2 regions of the Desulfosporosinus youngiae DSM 17734 genome follow, and region 2 is predicted to be linked to the other one. Evidence: riboswitches for the same ligand, from Rfam matches in the RefSeq annotation. Region 2 holds a riboswitch; the other holds the start of a gene.

What was found. Region 2 has a riboswitch for cobalamin ahead of cobT (nicotinate-nucleotide--dimethylbenzimidazole phosphoribosyltransferase). Riboswitches for the same ligand answer to the same signal wherever they lie in the genome.
Region 1: another riboswitch for cobalamin. It lies ahead of DESYODRAFT_RS18400 (DUF4430 domain-containing protein); the one in region 2 lies ahead of cobT (nicotinate-nucleotide--dimethylbenzimidazole phosphoribosyltransferase).

Annotation. Positions count from the first base shown of each region.
Region 1 is NZ_CM001441.1:3,960,895-3,968,991, reverse strand. Features, by position in the region: gene DESYODRAFT_RS18415 (thiolase family protein) at 1-753, shown strand, start outside; gene DESYODRAFT_RS18410 (3-hydroxyacyl-CoA dehydrogenase) at 788-1,555, shown strand; gene DESYODRAFT_RS18405 (acyl-CoA dehydrogenase family protein) at 1,605-2,741, shown strand; cobalamin riboswitch at 2,922-3,102, shown strand; cobalamin riboswitch at 3,311-3,490, shown strand; gene DESYODRAFT_RS18400 (DUF4430 domain-containing protein) at 3,694-4,497, shown strand; gene DESYODRAFT_RS18395 (DUF4430 domain-containing protein) at 4,558-5,361, shown strand; gene DESYODRAFT_RS18390 (outer membrane protein assembly factor BamB family protein) at 5,512-8,097, shown strand, end outside.
Region 2 is NZ_CM001441.1:1,385,440-1,393,536, reverse strand. Features, by position in the region: gene DESYODRAFT_RS06670 (hypothetical protein) at 1-334, opposite strand, end outside; gene DESYODRAFT_RS06665 (ParM/StbA family protein) at 331-1,440, opposite strand; cobalamin riboswitch at 1,652-1,829, shown strand; gene cobT (nicotinate-nucleotide--dimethylbenzimidazole phosphoribosyltransferase) at 1,943-3,022, shown strand; gene cobU (bifunctional adenosylcobinamide kinase/adenosylcobinamide-phosphate guanylyltransferase) at 3,055-3,690, shown strand; gene cobS (adenosylcobinamide-GDP ribazoletransferase) at 3,690-4,424, shown strand; gene DESYODRAFT_RS27975 (hypothetical protein) at 4,552-4,692, shown strand; gene DESYODRAFT_RS06645 (spore germination protein) at 4,930-6,558, shown strand; gene DESYODRAFT_RS06640 (Ger(x)C family spore germination protein) at 6,580-7,776, shown strand; gene DESYODRAFT_RS06635 (GerAB/ArcD/ProY family transporter) at 7,783-8,097, shown strand, end outside.

The DNA of each region.
Region 1 (8,097 bases), 2.6 Mb from region 2:
TCTCAGGAGCTTACATCACGCTATGAGATTATCAATCAAGGCCTCTCCACAGAGCGAATCGCCCAAAAATGGGGGATCAGCCGGCAAAGAATGGACGAATTTTCCTTAGAGAGCCATATGAAGGCTGTAAAATCCCAGGAGGAAGGACGTTTTGAACGGGAGATCATGCCTTTAAACGTCGTTCTGCCGGATGGCAGCCAAACAATTGTAAAAAGGGACGAGGGCCCAAGGCCTGATACGAACTTAGAAAAGCTGGCCGGTTTAAAATCACCCTTCCTGGAAAATGGCCAGGTTACTGCCGGCAATGCCAGTCAGATTTCGGATGGAGCAGCAGCAGTCCTTATTATGTCCCGAGAAAAAGCGGAGGAATTGGGGATTAAGCCTCGCTTCCGTATCCTGGCCAGGAGTGTCATCGGTTCAGATCCGACTCTGATGCTTACGGGTCCAATTCCTGCCACAGCTAAGGTGTTAAGCAAGGCAGGTCTTAGTCTGTCGGAGATTGATATTTTTGAGGTAAATGAAGCTTTCGCCGCAGTGCCCTTGGCCTGGCTGATAGAGACGGGAGCAGATCCTAAGAAACTTAACCCTTGCGGCGGAGCTATTGCTCTCGGACATCCCCTGGGTGCCAGCGGAGCTCGCTTAATGACCACGCTCATGCACGAATTAGAACGCACCGGCGGGCGTTATGGGCTGCAAACCATGTGCGAAGGACATGGCATGTCCAATGCCACCATTATCGAGCGGTTGGACTGAGAGAAGAAATAAGGTTTAGGAAGGGGAGTTTGGAATGGATTTGAAACAAGTGGTTGGGTTCGTTACAGGAGGGGCTTCTGGTCTGGGGGAAGCGACGGTCCGGCGGATTGTTAATGATGGCGGCAAGGTCATGATTCTGGATCTTGCGGTGGAGCGGGGAGAGAGGTTGGCTTCTGAATTAGGCGGGAAGGCCTTATTTCAGAAAATGGATGTTTGCAGCGCAGAGAGCGTACAGGAGGCCTTAGAACGCACAGTTGAAGAGTTTGGCCAGTTGAATGCCGTTGTGAATTGCGCGGGGATTGCTGCCGCGGAGAAGGTGATTGGCAAGAAGGGACTTCATGGGCTGGAGAGTTTTTCTAAAATAATAGAGGTAAATCTTATCGGAAGTTTTAACGTTATTAGGCTGGCCGCGGCCCAAATGGCGGGTAATGAGCCTAACGTAGGGGGGGAACGGGGGGTTATCATCAATACTGCTTCTGTAGCGGCCTATGAAGGTCAGATCGGGCAGGCTGCTTACAGTGCTTCAAAAGGAGGGATTGTGGGGATGACCTTACCCATAGCCCGGGAAATGGCTGTCCATGGGATCCGGGTAATGACCATCGCCCCAGGTCTTTTTGAAACACCGATGTTCAATACTCTGCCTGAGGAGGCCCGCAAGTCACTGGGTGCGATGATCCCCTTCCCATCCCGGCTAGGCTACCCGGAAGAATATGCACTATTAGTGAGAAGTATCCTTGAGAATCCTATGCTCAATGGTACAACGATTCGTTTGGACGGAGCTATTCGCATGCAGCCGAGATAGAACAGATTGCCTCGTAAGCGCTGTAAGAGTGAAGAGAGGTGAGGGGCATATGGACATCTATTCGGAAGAGCATAAAATGTTTCGCCGGTCCTTCGTAAAGTTTGTGGAAAGCGAACTTTCTCCTCACATCGAGGAATGGGAGGAAAAGCGGGAGATTCCCCGTTGGGTTTGGCTGCGTATGGGAGAAATGGGCTATTTATGTCCTTGGCTGGAAGAAAAATACGGCGGGACAGGAGCAGATTTTGGTTTTTCCGCCATCCTTAATGAGGAACTGGCCAAAGCAGGGGTGGGCATTGGGTTCGGATTGCATAGCGATATTATTGCTCCTTATATTCAGGCCTATGGCACGGAAAAACAAAAGTCTGACTGGCTTCCTGCCTGTGCCCGGGGGGAGAAAATATTGGCTATCGCCATGACCGAACCCCAGGCCGGATCTGATCTTCAGGGAATGAGAGCGATGGCTGTCCGGGACGGAAATGACTATGTTATTAATGGGTCAAAGACGTTTATCAGTAATGGGATTTCTGCCGATTTGATCATTGTCGCGGTCAAGACTGAGAATGCCGGGATTCCGGGCAACAAGGGAATCAGTCTTATTGTAGTGGAAGATGGGACGCCCGGCTTTACAAAAGGCAAAAAGCTGAATAAGTTGGGGATGCACAGCCAGGATACGGCAGAGCTCTTTTTTGACAACTGCAGAGTGCCAATGAGCAATCGTTTGGGTGAAGAGGGTAAGGGGTTCTCGTATCTCATGGAGAAGCTGCAGCAGGAGCGACTGATCTCGGCACTTTGTTCCCAGGGGTTGGCGGAGCGGATGCTTAGTGATACTCTAGCTTATGTTAAGACAAGAGAGGCTTTTGGGAAACCCATCGGTAAATTCCAGCATAATGCCTTTAAGCTTGCTGAAATGGCGACGGAGGTCGAGTTGGGGCGAGTGTTCCTGGATAACCTCATCTCAGATCATATGGCAGGAGAAGAGATTGTGGCCAAGGTTTCCATGGCTAAGTACTGGATTGGCGAAATGGCTAATCGCGTGGCTTATAACTGCCTCCAGCTTTACGGAGGGTATGGCTATATGGAAGAGTATCCGATTGCCCGGCATTACCGGGATGTGCGGGTGCACACGATTTATGCGGGTACCTCAGAGATTATGAAGCTGATCATCGCTCGAACGTTAGGATTGTGAGCGGGAAGGTGAACCGGATGATGTATCAGCTATTAAAAGGAGCGGATTCTTGATTTAAAGAAGCAGTGTAAACTCAGCGGCAGGTCCCGGCGAAATTTTACTTTTTTAGTCAAAATATGCTGTTGACTCTGGTAATTAATTGGTATAATGTAAGTGATAATATAGGGTCGGAAAGAAATAACTCAATAGGTTGAATATGGTTGCTTAAATGCATTAATATGGGAACTCTGGTGAGAAGCCAGGACAGCCCCGCTACTGTATGAATGACGAATCCCTTAATGGAAACCACTGGGTGAAACCGGGAAGGCAAGGGAGGAGGATGATTTCAAGTCAGGATACCTGCCATGTTCAAAAGTCACAACTCTTTCGGGGGAAGGTAAGTGTGGTAAATTGAAGTTTTGGATGGAGACATCCTACTTTGTTATATCATGTTTGCAAAGAGCCGGAGGAACCGGCTCTTTTTGTTTTCACTATATAGACATCAAAGGAAGAAGTCGAGGTGAGATAATTAAAAAGAGAGCAAGTATTAATTAGAATTAGCAAAGAACATTTTAAATAAATACTCACAAAACTTAATAGCTGATTAGGGTTGCTGAAAAAGCATTAATAAGGAATCCGGTGAGAAGCCGGAACAGCCCCGCTACTGTATGAATGACGAATCCCTTAATGGAAACCACTGGGTAAAACCGGGAAGGCAAGGGAGGAGGATGACTTCGAGTCAGGAGACTTGCCCTATTCAGGATCATAAGGCTTTCGGGGGGAAGTACGTGAACAACTTTGCTGTGGATGAGAAGAACTAGGAGCATACTTTAGGCTGCCTGTTTTTATCGTTATCTTTTACAGCGGGGTCACATTATCTCTGAGCCGAATACATCGGCTCTTTTTTATATCTTGGGCGGAATTTTCAGAGGGCTTATTTAAAGTAGATTTAGATGAAAAGGAGGAAAAGAGTATGAAAACCAAACAAAAGATTCTCAGTTTGTTCATGATGTTGATTCTGGGACTAACCTTCTTTGTCGCACCGGCACCTGCTAAGGCAGCCACGGATATGCTTACCTTAGCCGACTCCGAACATTTCACTATTTTAGGAGAGGTTAATGATGAGGTAGCGGATATCCAAGTCTTGGGTCTGGATGGGACAACCTGGATGACGGAAGAAATCAGCGACCCGGAAAATATTGAGTGGACCACCTCAGACGCCTCTGTGGTTAAGTTTTTAGATGGTTCAACCCCTGTTGCCACTATTGATGAGACGGATACCGTTAAAATCAGACTTTTAGCAGAAGGAAGAGCTTACGTGACTGCCCACTATGACAGCATGGAAGTCAGTGCCTATGTGGTAGTGGAGACAAAAGGCCTTCCTACTGCCAGTGTATCGGATATCTCCGTCTATGTGGATGCACCTGGCACAGTTAATGACTTTTATGTCATTAATGAAACTGTCAATCTCAGCGATCTGGACTGGCTGCTCGATCAAAGCCAAACTCTGCAATTAAATTGCTCTGCTCTCCATGCCTTAGCCATGGCCGGAAATGAATACTATTCCGACCCGGACTGGGCGGAAAATAACCTTACGGTTTTCAACGGCGGCGGCTATGTGGCCGGGATCGGCACTGACTTTGCTTCCGGCCTGGAAGGCTGGGTGTATACCATAGTAGATGTGAACAACAATATTATCGAGCCTGATTATCCTGCAGCCAGCTATGAGCTGCAACCCGGCGACTCTGTAGTCTGGGAATATAAATCTTTATATTAAATCTTTTGGGCGGAATTTTCAGAGGGCAGATTAAAAGATCAGATTAAAGGGGGAAAAAGTATGTTTAAAACCAAACAAAAGTTTCTCGGTTTAGTAATGAGTTTGGCCTTGGGACTAACCTTCTTTGTCGCACCGGCACCGGCTAAAGCAGCCACGGATATGCTTACCTTAGCCGATTCCGAACACTTCACTATTTTAGGAGAGGTTAATGATGAGGTAGCGGATATCCAGGTCTTGGGTCTGGATGGGACAACCTGGATGACAGAAGAAATCACCGACCCGGAAAACATTGAGTGGACCACCTCAGACTCCTCCGTGGTTAAGTTTTTAGATGGTTCAACCCCTGTTGCCACTATTGATGAGACGGATACCGTCAAAATCAGACTTTTAACAGAAGGAAGAGCTTACGTGACTGCCCACTATGACAACATGGAAGTCAGTGCTTATGTCGTCGTAGAGACTGACGGCTCTCCTACTGTCAGTGTATCGGATATCTCCGTCTATGTGGATGCACCCGGCACGGTTAATGACTTTTATGTCATTAATGAGACTGTCAATCTCACCGATCTGGACTGGATGCTCGACAATGGCAAAACCCTGAAAAAAGATTCCTCTGCTCTGCATGGCTTAGCCATGGCCGGAAATGAATACTATTCCGACCCGGACTGGGCTGAAAATAACCTTACGGTTTTCAGTGGCGGCAGCTATGTGGCCGGGATCGGCGCTGACTTTGCCTCCGGTACAGAAGGCTGGATGTATACCATAGTAGATGTGAACAACAACATTATCGAACCTGATTTTGCCGCATCTGTTTATGAGTTGCAGTCTGGCGATTCTGTAGTATGGGAATATAAAAACTGGTAAAAGAAGAAGTTCTTGACCGCCCTCTGAAAATTTAAATATCACACTGCCGCTCGGATCAGGAAGGGACAACCCTTCCTGATTTAGGCGTCCCCAAATAAAACCCAAAAAAGTATTTAATAGAAAATAATAACGTTTATAGGGGGAGATATCATGAAATTTGCCCACAAAGGGCTGAATCTGTTCCTGGTCCTTCTTTTATTAATAGGTTCCGTATGTCTGCCTGTGTCCGCTGCCTCTTCCGGTTCTGAGCAGGGAGGGGGGGAGCCCTCTCCGGCAGGTCCGGGATCAGAGCTTAGCTTGACCGTGGAGCCTGATCAGGAGGCTTACCGAAGCGGGGATGTGGTCACACTGCAGGCCCGGTTTGGAACAACAGAAAGCCCTATCGGCACAGGAATCCAATGGCATTGCCTTCCCGAATCTGAAGAGGGGCCAGGGCAGACTCTGGAGGAGGACAGTGACCGCCTTAGCTTCACAGTGCCGGAAAACCCTGGGGAGGACATGCTTGAAATCACAGTTTTTGCTTTTTACGAAGGGCAGACCCAGCAGGCTGTTTTAAACATTTTACCGGATGAGCCTGAACTCAGCCAAGAGAATCCGGAGAGCCAAGAAAGTGAAGAGGGCCAAAAGGGTGAAGAAGATCAAACTATTCAGGAACCATTAAATCAAGAGAATCCGGAACAGTCAGTCGCCCCGGCAAATCTGGCGGGAGAAGGACTAAGCCTGTCTTCCGCAGATGAGCATAACCGGGTCCCAATCGGAGCCGGTCTGCCTCTGATGGTTCATGATCAGGAGGGCAATGAGGTAACCACCTCTTCGGCCTTGGTCTGGACAAGTCAGGTGCCGGAAGTTGCTTCAGTGGACAGTGACGGGGTGGTCACCGGAAAGCTGGCCGGTATCGTGTACATTACCGCTGCCCTGGAAGAAAACAGGGAGATTAAAGGCAGTTTGGCGGTAACGGTGGGAGACAGTCTGGATCCCGAGCTCACTGTTGTCGCCCGGACCCCCACGAATAACCAAAACAATGTCTATCCGGGCTACAATCCCCAAGAGGTCAGCCTTACCTACAATCGTCCCATTGACGGGGAGAACCCGATAGGAGCTGTTGCTCTTTATTTGAGCACTGGTTCTTTGATCAGCAGCTCCCTCCCTGTCGCCTGGGATGAGGAGGCGCCGAACAAGCTGAAGGTAGATTTAAGCAAATCTCTTTGGAGCGAAGTGGGAGCGGGCTGTGTTCCGCTGGCCTTTAATAAAACCTATAAATTTGAAATGGCAGCCGGAGCGGTTCCCGTGGCCGGAAGCAGCAAGACTTCTCCCGCCATCACGGGAACCAGCGGCCCAAACTGCTGGTATTTTAAGACCGGGCAGCCTCTCAGCATTGTGCTTGCTCCGGCCGGTTCCAGCGCCCGCCCGGCCTCCTTAAAAATCGGAGAGATGCTTACCCTTACCGCAACGGTCAACATTCCTTCCCCCGTTCCCCAGGGAACAGACTTTAAACTCGAATGGCAGTCAGATAGTCCGCAGGCAGTGCCTGTCGACGGAACGGAAAAATATACGCTGGTGACCAATGCTCAGGGTCTGGTAAATAAACTGACAGTCACCAAAGAGATAACCGGTCAAGACCTGGGGAAAGTGAAGCTGACAGCTTCTTTATCGGGGATCCCCAGTGTTTCCAAGGATTGGTATGTAGAAGTCCAAGCCAGTTACAATCAAAAGCTGGCCCCCCTTTGGACGTATGCCGTGCCAATCACTACACCAGGGCATGGAAAACCGGCATTGACGTCAGATGGCTCCAGTTATACTGTGTTGTCCAACCCCTTTGGTGATGTTGTTTACGAGCCTACACGGTACCTGCTGGCCCTTGATCCTGAGGGAAGGCCCAAAGCGGGTTTTGCTTCCCCTGTCCTGACCCAGCTTTTCCCGGCTAGGGTAGTAGAACAGGAGGGACAGGAATATGTGCTGGTGGTGCAGGAAAAGAGTCTTTTAGCCCTCGATCCGGACACCGGGGCTGTGCTCCGCCAGGTGGAGCTGCCGGCCCAGATCACAGGCATGCCGGGACTGGGGCCCAACGGGCAGATTTATTTAAGCTGCGCAAACAATGCCCTTTACAGCCTTGACCTGTCGGATGAGAAATGGACCTGGAGTTTTCCCGTTGTGCAGCCGATTCTTAATGCTAAAGGCGGCCAGGTCTTGTATTCCGCTCCAACCGTAGATCAGAGCAATCAGGTTTATCTGGTGCATGGGGATACCCTTTCCGTCCTGAACGGTTTGAACGGGGAATTGCTCTGGGAATATAAAACCCCCGCCGCTGCTTCGTTCAAAACCCAGGCTGCGGTGGACGAAGGCGGCAGAGTTTATCTGGTGGATAATGCCGATCAAATCTACTGCCTCAATCCTCCCGGCGGGGGACAGCCGGTTAGTTTAGCCTGGCAGAACAGCTCCTGCCGGAATGTTATGATTTTTCCGCCACTGATCATGCCTGAAGGGCTGCTGGTCTCCAGTGAGGGCAGGCTGGTGGAGCTGGACCTGGCAACAGGTGCTAAGACCGCCAAGAATTATGCCATAGATTATTCTCTGTGTGTTATTTATCCCAAGAACGGACCTGATCCTCAGCTGGGAGCAGACGGATTGCTCTACACCACGAGAGGAATTTATGCGCCGGACGGAACCGTGGTGGCCTATTATGCTGAGCCCAATACGTCCTTTCCTAATAATGATTACAGTATGTTTGCCCTTTCT
Region 2 (8,097 bases):
ATTCAGGCACAAGCATAGATTTCTCATTGGCATATGGGATATCCGGCTGAGAAAACAAATCCTCTAAAGAAAACATCTCTATTTGTTTAACAGGATCTTCCGGAGCTTCATCAGCTTCAGCTTGAGCTCCACATTGAGCTTCGCCATTAGCATGATTGCCGTCATTTTGAATCTCCGGCAGGTCCCCCCTATCAGTTCCTAATAGCGCCTGTCTCAAGGTTTCTATAATAAAAGAACTTCTCTTCTCCGGTTCAATCCGTTGTAAGGCCAGCCAAAGATCTGCTTCAGCTTCATCTATATAGAGGGGAATAAACAAGGGCTGAGCGGTGATCATGCTGAAGGATTAGCTTTCTTAGTAATGTTATTGACCAGGGTTGCAGCCATAATCCGGAATCCCGTGGCATTACCAAACTGCGGATCATTAATCAGTGTCTTGTTTTCCATCTGAATATGCTCATAAACCATTTCCCCTACTTTTCCGGCGACAAGAACTGTGTGCAATTTGCCCAGCATCGGTTTCAGAGCCTTCTTCACTTCCCGGGTGATGTCCGTCCCCAACTGCTTAAGCATGCTTTGCATAATCGGATTAAGATTAATCGTGCCATTATTCCAAGGATATAATCCTCCATTGACTCTGAAAATCTTATCCAGTTCTTTGTCATCCGTTTCAATGGGATTGGCGTGGTTACCGGTTAATTCTTTGAGCTTTTCAGCAACCCCTATATACGCCCACTTTAACCCTTTTTCAATACTAAACGAATTCGGCGGGTCGAGCATAACACCATCATAGAACGTGGCAATATCTGTCGTCCGGAAGCCCGGATCGATAACCACGACATACCCGCCAAATAATTTGGGATTTGTGGGTATTCCATATTCATTGAGGGTTTCTTTAATAAAGACACCATAACTTTGCGGGAGCACACGTGAACGAAGTATGTTAAGCTGGCGGGTCATTCCTGCCATGGGACCTGAACGAAACACAACTGAAAACGATCCCTTTAACTCTGATTCATACTTGTCCTTTAAACTGGCATAATATTTAACCGGAACACCTGTGCCAAGATAGACATTTGCCTTTAGGTTTTGCTGAGCGAGAGCCAGGGCAACCACCAGTAAAGCGGTAGCCTCTTCATCAGAGGATTTGTCTTCATCCCAGCAATAATGAGCTTCATTGGGATTTAAGCTTTCAGCCAAACTGCCCATAAAATAATGCTTCTCCACACCTGTGGCATTATCTTTGACAATAACGTCTAAGGATGCTATCTGTGTTTCTATGTCGGATCCTTTATCAAGCAAGACATTTCCTAAGGTAGAGAAAATTCGTTCATTCCCCTTACAAATCACTGCGGGAAATAAGATCTTTGTATCCCCTGTGTCCAGTTTTATCGCTCCGAATCCCGGATCTGCCCCGGCTACGAGGATATCGCTTTCTAACACACTTGTTCCCCCTATTCACTCGTCAATATTGGCTGTTAAACTCGTCAGCTTAAAACTAAATCGAACTTCGAAGAAAATTGGATACATACTGCTAATACCTACCATTATATACGAAGGAAACACGCTTGTAAAAATGTTGTTGCAAACTATTCTCTTAAAATTCCCTCAAATATTCCTTGAGATTCAAAAAAAGGTGTGCTATGCTTAGTAAAAAAATATTTCCATTTTAGGTGCCCTTTTGAGGGAGAATAGGGAAGTTCGGCTAAGACCGACGCGGACCCGCCACTGTATACGAGGAGTTTCGTCATCACTGGTTTTCTATACCGGGAAGGTGACGAGTTAAGCAATGATTCGTTAGCCAGGAGACCTGCCTAAAATGTTAACGTCTTTCCATAGTATGGAGAGCGGCGGTGATGACGGTAAAGTCCCGACCACAGTTATTTTTGTGGTCGGGACTTTTCTATTCTTTAAATTACGATATTATATAAGAGGAGGAACCAGCATGGAAAACTTAACGGAAGAGCAACTCTATACTCGACTGCAAAAACTCACAGCGGCCATTTTAGATCTCGACGGGGAAGCAATGGCTCAGATCCAGGTGCGCTTAGATTCTCTCACAAAACCTCAGGGAAGCCTGGGCCAATTAGAACAGCTGGCCAAGCAGCTTGGCGGCATTCAACGAACTTCCGGTCCTAAAATTCTCAAGAAAGCTGTCCTGACAATGGCCGGAGATCATGGGGTAGTCGAAGAAGGAATAAGTGCTTTTCCCCAGGAAGTAACCCCTCAGATGGCCTATAATATCATGAATGGCGGCGCTGCCATCAATGTTCTCGCCCGCCAGGCCAATGCCGAGGTTATTTTAACCGATGTGGGCATTGCCTTTCCCGTAGAAGGCAGCCTTATCAATAAACGGGTTGCCAATGGAACTCAAAACATGACTAAAGGTCCGGCAATGACCCGCCGGCAAGCTTTGCAGGCTCTTCTGGCAGGGGCGGAGGTCGCTGAAGAAAAAATCCGCGAAGGCTATAATCTCTTTGCCACAGGAGAACTGGGGATTGGCAATACCACTCCGAGCTCAGCTATTGTCTCAATTTTGACGAATTCCGCCGTTGAAGATGTGGTTGGCCGCGGAACCGGCATTGATGACGCCGGAGTCATCAGAAAACGCCGCGCCATAGAAAAAGCAATTGAAGTCAATCAACCCGATAAAACGGACGCCCTCGACGTCCTCTCCAAAGTAGGGGGCTTAGAAATCGCAGCCATCGCCGGTTCAATCCTCCAGGCTGCCGCCAGCCATGTTCCGATTATTATTGATGGGTTTATCTCAACAGCCGGCGCACTGATCGCGGCAAAGCTTGCTCCTAAAAGCATGGCCTATATGATTCCTTCCCATGGTTCCGTCGAAATAGGTCATCGCAAAGCTTTAGCAGGCTTGGGTCTTGATCCAATCCTTAATCTTGATATGAGACTTGGGGAAGGAACAGGCGCTGCCATCACCTTTTACATCGTTGAATCCGCGCTTCATATTCTTGAGGAAATGGCTACCTTCGCTGATGCCGGAGTCACCGAAAAAACCGTATAATTCACACTACACTTAGGGAGTCGATGAACGTAATGTCTCAATTCACACTCATTACCGGCGGTGCCCGCAGCGGCAAAAGCACTTTTGCCGAACTTCTTGCCGCTCAGGCCAAACGTCCAGTCATTTACATTGCTACCGCTCAAATATGGGATGCCGAAATGGCTATACGTGTAAAAAAGCACCAGGAACAACGACCTTCCACTTGGCGGCTCATCGAGGAACCCTTGAACATCCATGCTACCTTAACTCAGCTTAAAGACGAGGAGGCCGTGATCCTCCTTGATTGTGTCACACTCTGGCTTACAAATATGCTGCTGGCCGGACAGGCTGATCAATCTGCTCAACCCGGTCAAGAGGCACCCTCTGAATCTCAAACCTCCTCTCATCTATACAAACATATAGAACCACAAATTTTGGCTAACGTTCAAGAGGTTGCTCAACTTGCCCAAGAGATCAAACCTAAAGTAATCTTTGTCACCAACGAAGTAGGACAAGGAATCGTCCCGGAAAACCCTATGGCCCGGGTTTACCGGGATTTGGCCGGACGAAGCAATCAGATCCTGGCCCGCAAGGCTGAGCAAGTTTATCTGGTCGCAGCCGGATACCCCATAGAACTTAAACCCTCCGGCGAGAAGCTGCTTGCTTCTCTGCTCAAGGGCGATCTATGATGCGTGGATTTCTGATTGCCCTTACCTTTTTCACACGGATTCCTCTGCCAATCCCCAAAGATGTTACTGCGGAGGAATTTACCCGAAGTTACCGGTTTTACCCTCTCGTAGGTCTGGTCATAGGTCTGCTTCTCTGGCTGCTGGCCCAAGCCTTAGTACCTTATTATCCCCCCTTAGTTCTGGGCGCTCTCCTGCTGGCAGCTGAGTTAATCCTCACCGGCGGAATCCATCTCGATGGGTTTATGGATAGTATGGATGGTTTACTATCCGCCCGCAGCCCGGAAAGAATCTTGGAAATCATGAAGGACAGCCGGGTTGGCGCCCATGCCTCCATGGCTCTCGTCGGCTTACTGCTTCTGAAATTCGCCTTTCTGGCCAGCCTGACTCCCTCCGCCTTTGCCGTCCTCATCGTGATGCCTATGCTCTCACGCTGGGTCTTTCAAATCGGGGTTATCCGGTTCCCCTACGCCCGCTCTCAAGGGCTGGGCAAAGGATTTCATGAGTCATCCGGCTGGATTCCGTTTCTTCTCAGCGGAGGATTAATAGGCGGAATTTCCTATTTCCTTCTCGGCTTAGGCGGACCGCTTGCCCTGGGAGTAACTGCTCTGCTAATAACCTTCATGGCCTCCAAAATATCCAAGCTTTTAGGAGGCTTAACAGGAGATCTATACGGAGCCTTTATCGAACTTGCCGAAGTTATCTGCCTGTTAGCGGTTTTTCCTTTTCTGTCCTGACATCACAGCTAATCCCGCTATTTAGTTATCACAGCCCTACCTTCGTCCAAATAATCATTTTAAAAAACACCCCAAAAACATTCAAAGAATCTGTAGACCTCAAAGTCAGGCAGCTTCTCCCACAGGAGTGAACTCATCGCATGGAGAGGCGATAAAAGCCCACAAGCCGGTGCGGGGAAACGGAGCCACGGGTTCACATCAGGTACTACCCGGAGGTTTGGCGAAGTCCCGCACCGGCGAGTGGGCGAGCCTCGGAGTGCTGAGTTAACGGATGTGGGAGAAGCTGCCCGACCCGAGCGACCTATTTTCAGTAGTGCCGCACAACGGCATAGAACTCTGATAGTATAAAAAAGCGTATGGCTATGAACCATGTTCATAACCCTACGCTTTTTCGAACTTTCACTGACATTTCACTTAGGACAATTATCCCCGGACATAAATCATAAATAACTTCCGGCTTCATTGGTCATATTAACAAGAAGGTGCCATGAAAGGGAGGGGGGTTATGCTTCGTTACATATTCAGCAAGTTAAAATATCTGAAGTTACTAAATCAAAGCTATGCCGCCGGCCGACAAAACCAAGCCGCTTCTGACGATTCCCAAAACCATCCAAAAACTCTCTCGCCAAGTCTCAATACAAACCTGGAAATTTTCAAAGGACTTTTAGGCGATAACTATGATCTTGTCATTCGAAACTTCACTTTAGGAGAGCACGGACAGGAACATGATGCTGCACTGATTTATCTTAACGGGATGACGGATCTGACGACAATTAATGAAAGTATCCTTAAGCCTTTATTGTTAAAGCCGCCTCCTAATACCAATAAGGCTGATTCAACTCAAAGGTTTATAGAACTAGTTACAGCAACCATGCTCTCGGTAGGAGAAGTTGGCAAATCCACTTCTATCCAGGAAATTATTAATCGATATCTTTCCGGGGAAACGATTTTGTTGGTCGATGGCTGTGAAGAAGCTTTAATAATTATGACTGCCGACTGGAAGGCCCGAAGCGTCACTGAACCTAGAACTGAATCCGTCGTCCGAGGACCTCGCGAGGGCTTCGTCGAAAGTTTACTGACTAACACAACCTTAATAAGACGAAAAATCAAAAGTCCGGATTTAGTCTTAGAGTCCATGAAAATCGGTGAGCGTACCATGACAAATATTTGTATTGCCTATATCAAAGGTATCGCTAACCCTTTACTCATTGAAGAAATCAAGCGCAGGCTAAAAGACATCAAAACCGACTCAATCCTCGAGTCAGGTATGATAGAACAATATATTGAGGATGCACCTCTTTCCATATTTTCAACAGTAGCCAATACGGAAAAACCTGATAAGGCTGCTGCCAAAATCCTTGAAGGACGGGCAGCTATTCTGGTTGACGGTACTCCCTTTGTGCTCACAGTCCCCATGCTATTTATCGAAAGCTTCCAGAGTTCGGAAGATTATTATTCCCGCCCTTACTTCGTAAGCATAATTCGAGTGTTCCGCTATATTGCCTATGCTATAAGTATCCTTGCCCCTGCTACCTATGTAGCCTTAACGACGTATCATCAGGAACTGATACCGACCGCCTTGTTGTTCAGCATGTCTGCAGCTCAGGAAGGAGTACCTTTTCCCGTGCTGCTGGAAGCACTGGGAATGGGGATTATATTTGAGATCCTGCGGGAGGCCGGCGTAAGATTACCCAGACCTGTCGGTCAAGCCGTAAGCATCGTAGGAGCCTTGGTCGTTGGACAATCCGCCGTATCGGCAGGGCTGATCGGAGCACCAATGGTTATTGTCGTGGCCCTGACAGCCATAGCTAGTTTCGTAACTCCTGCGCAAACAGATTCAGGAGGTATCTTGCGAATTATCTTTACGCTCCTGGCCGGCTTTTCCGGCGGTTTTGGCATCATGATCGGTCTAATCGGTGTTTTCATACATCTGGCATCTTTAAGATCCTTTGGAACACCCTATCTATCCCCTTTGGCTCCGCTTACTGTGTCTGACTTAAAAGATACCTTTATCAGGGCGCCGCTCTGGGCCATGATAACACGACCAAGAACCATCGGGTGGCGTGATCCTCAACGTGAGGAGTTTCGGTTAAAACCCGGACCTCCCTCCAAAGAAGATACCCCGCCAAAATAAAGTAAAGATAGGGATTATTTAATGAAGTATTTCAACAAGATAGCCGTCACACTTCTAACCTTTATCATTCTTACCTTAGGCACCACAGGATGTTGGAATCGCCGCGAACTGCCAAGCTTGGCGATCGTCTTGGGTGTTGGCATAGATAAGTCCGAAAACACGGATAAAAAACAAATAGAAGTGACTGCGCAAATCATAAAAACCTCCGAGCTGAAAACGAGTGCTCCCGAAGATAGCAGCACTGGGGAAAGCGGCAGTACCGGTGCCTATTCGAATGTCAGAAACAGAGGAGAGACCATGTTTGCAACCATCAGAGATTTTACCCATAAAGTTAGCCGCAAGTTATATTTTCCTCATAATCAAGTTATTATCTTTGGCCGTTCGTTAGCCGAACAAGGGATTCGCAGTTACCTTGATTTCTTTTTTCGGGATCAGGAAACCCGCTTTGAGGTCTTGATCTTAGTCGCTGATGATAAGGCAAGGGATGTATTTGATGTCAGACCAAGGCTTGAGAAAGTTCCTGCTATGGAAATTGCCGAACTAATGGACGCCCAAGCCGCTAACTCTATGACCAGCGTTGTCAGGCTAAATCAGCTTGGTAATCGCTTAATGAGTGAGACAACCGCTCCGATTGCACCTATCATTGAAATTCTCGGAAAAGGTGAAGAAAAGGAAATATCAGTGAAAGGTACGGCCGTTTTTAAACAAGATAAATTGATCGGGCAAATGAACAAAGAAGAAACCCGCGGCTTGTTATGGGCTATTGATGAGATAAAGAGCGGAATTATTGATGTCTATTGTCCAGAAATGAAAAATTTTGTGAGTTTAGAAATCATTCGCGCCCAAAGCAAAATCTCCGCAGAAATCATTGATGATAAACCCTGCTTTAAAATTGAAGTTAAGGAAGAAGGAAATATTGCGAGTCAATGCGGCATGAAGAATTTGACAGCTCCTAACCCCGTCTCAGAGTTAGAAAGGCTGAAATCTGAGGTTATCGAAGCCGAAATCAAATCTGCTTTAAGTAAGGCTCAGAAACTTAACGCTGATATTTTTGGGTTTGGAGATGTGCTGCATCGAAACTATCCTAAGGAGTGGCAAGAGTTGAAAAAAAGCTGGGATGAAATCTTTCCTGATCTTGAAGTAGAGGTTGTCGCCGAGGCTAAATTACGGCGATCAGGCTCCATCGGACGACCAGTAGCACCAGCAAAGGAGCAATAACCTTTCATGAAACTTGAAAAAGGCGAAATATCGAGTTCTCAATTGATGTTTTTAATTGGAGCTTTTATCCAGGGGGGACTCTTGTCCGTATCCTATGCCTATCCCATTTCCAAACAGGATACCTGGTTGGCCGAGGCAGCTGCCTTAATCATTGGCTTACTATTTGCTCTCGTTTATATTGCGCTTGCTAATAAATTTCCGGGCAAAACCTTAATTCAGATCCATGATCTTATTTACGGGCCCTATCTTGGCAAGCTGGTTTCCCTGCAATATCTCTGGTTATTTGTAACAGCTTTATCCGCATACCTTTGGTTTATCGGG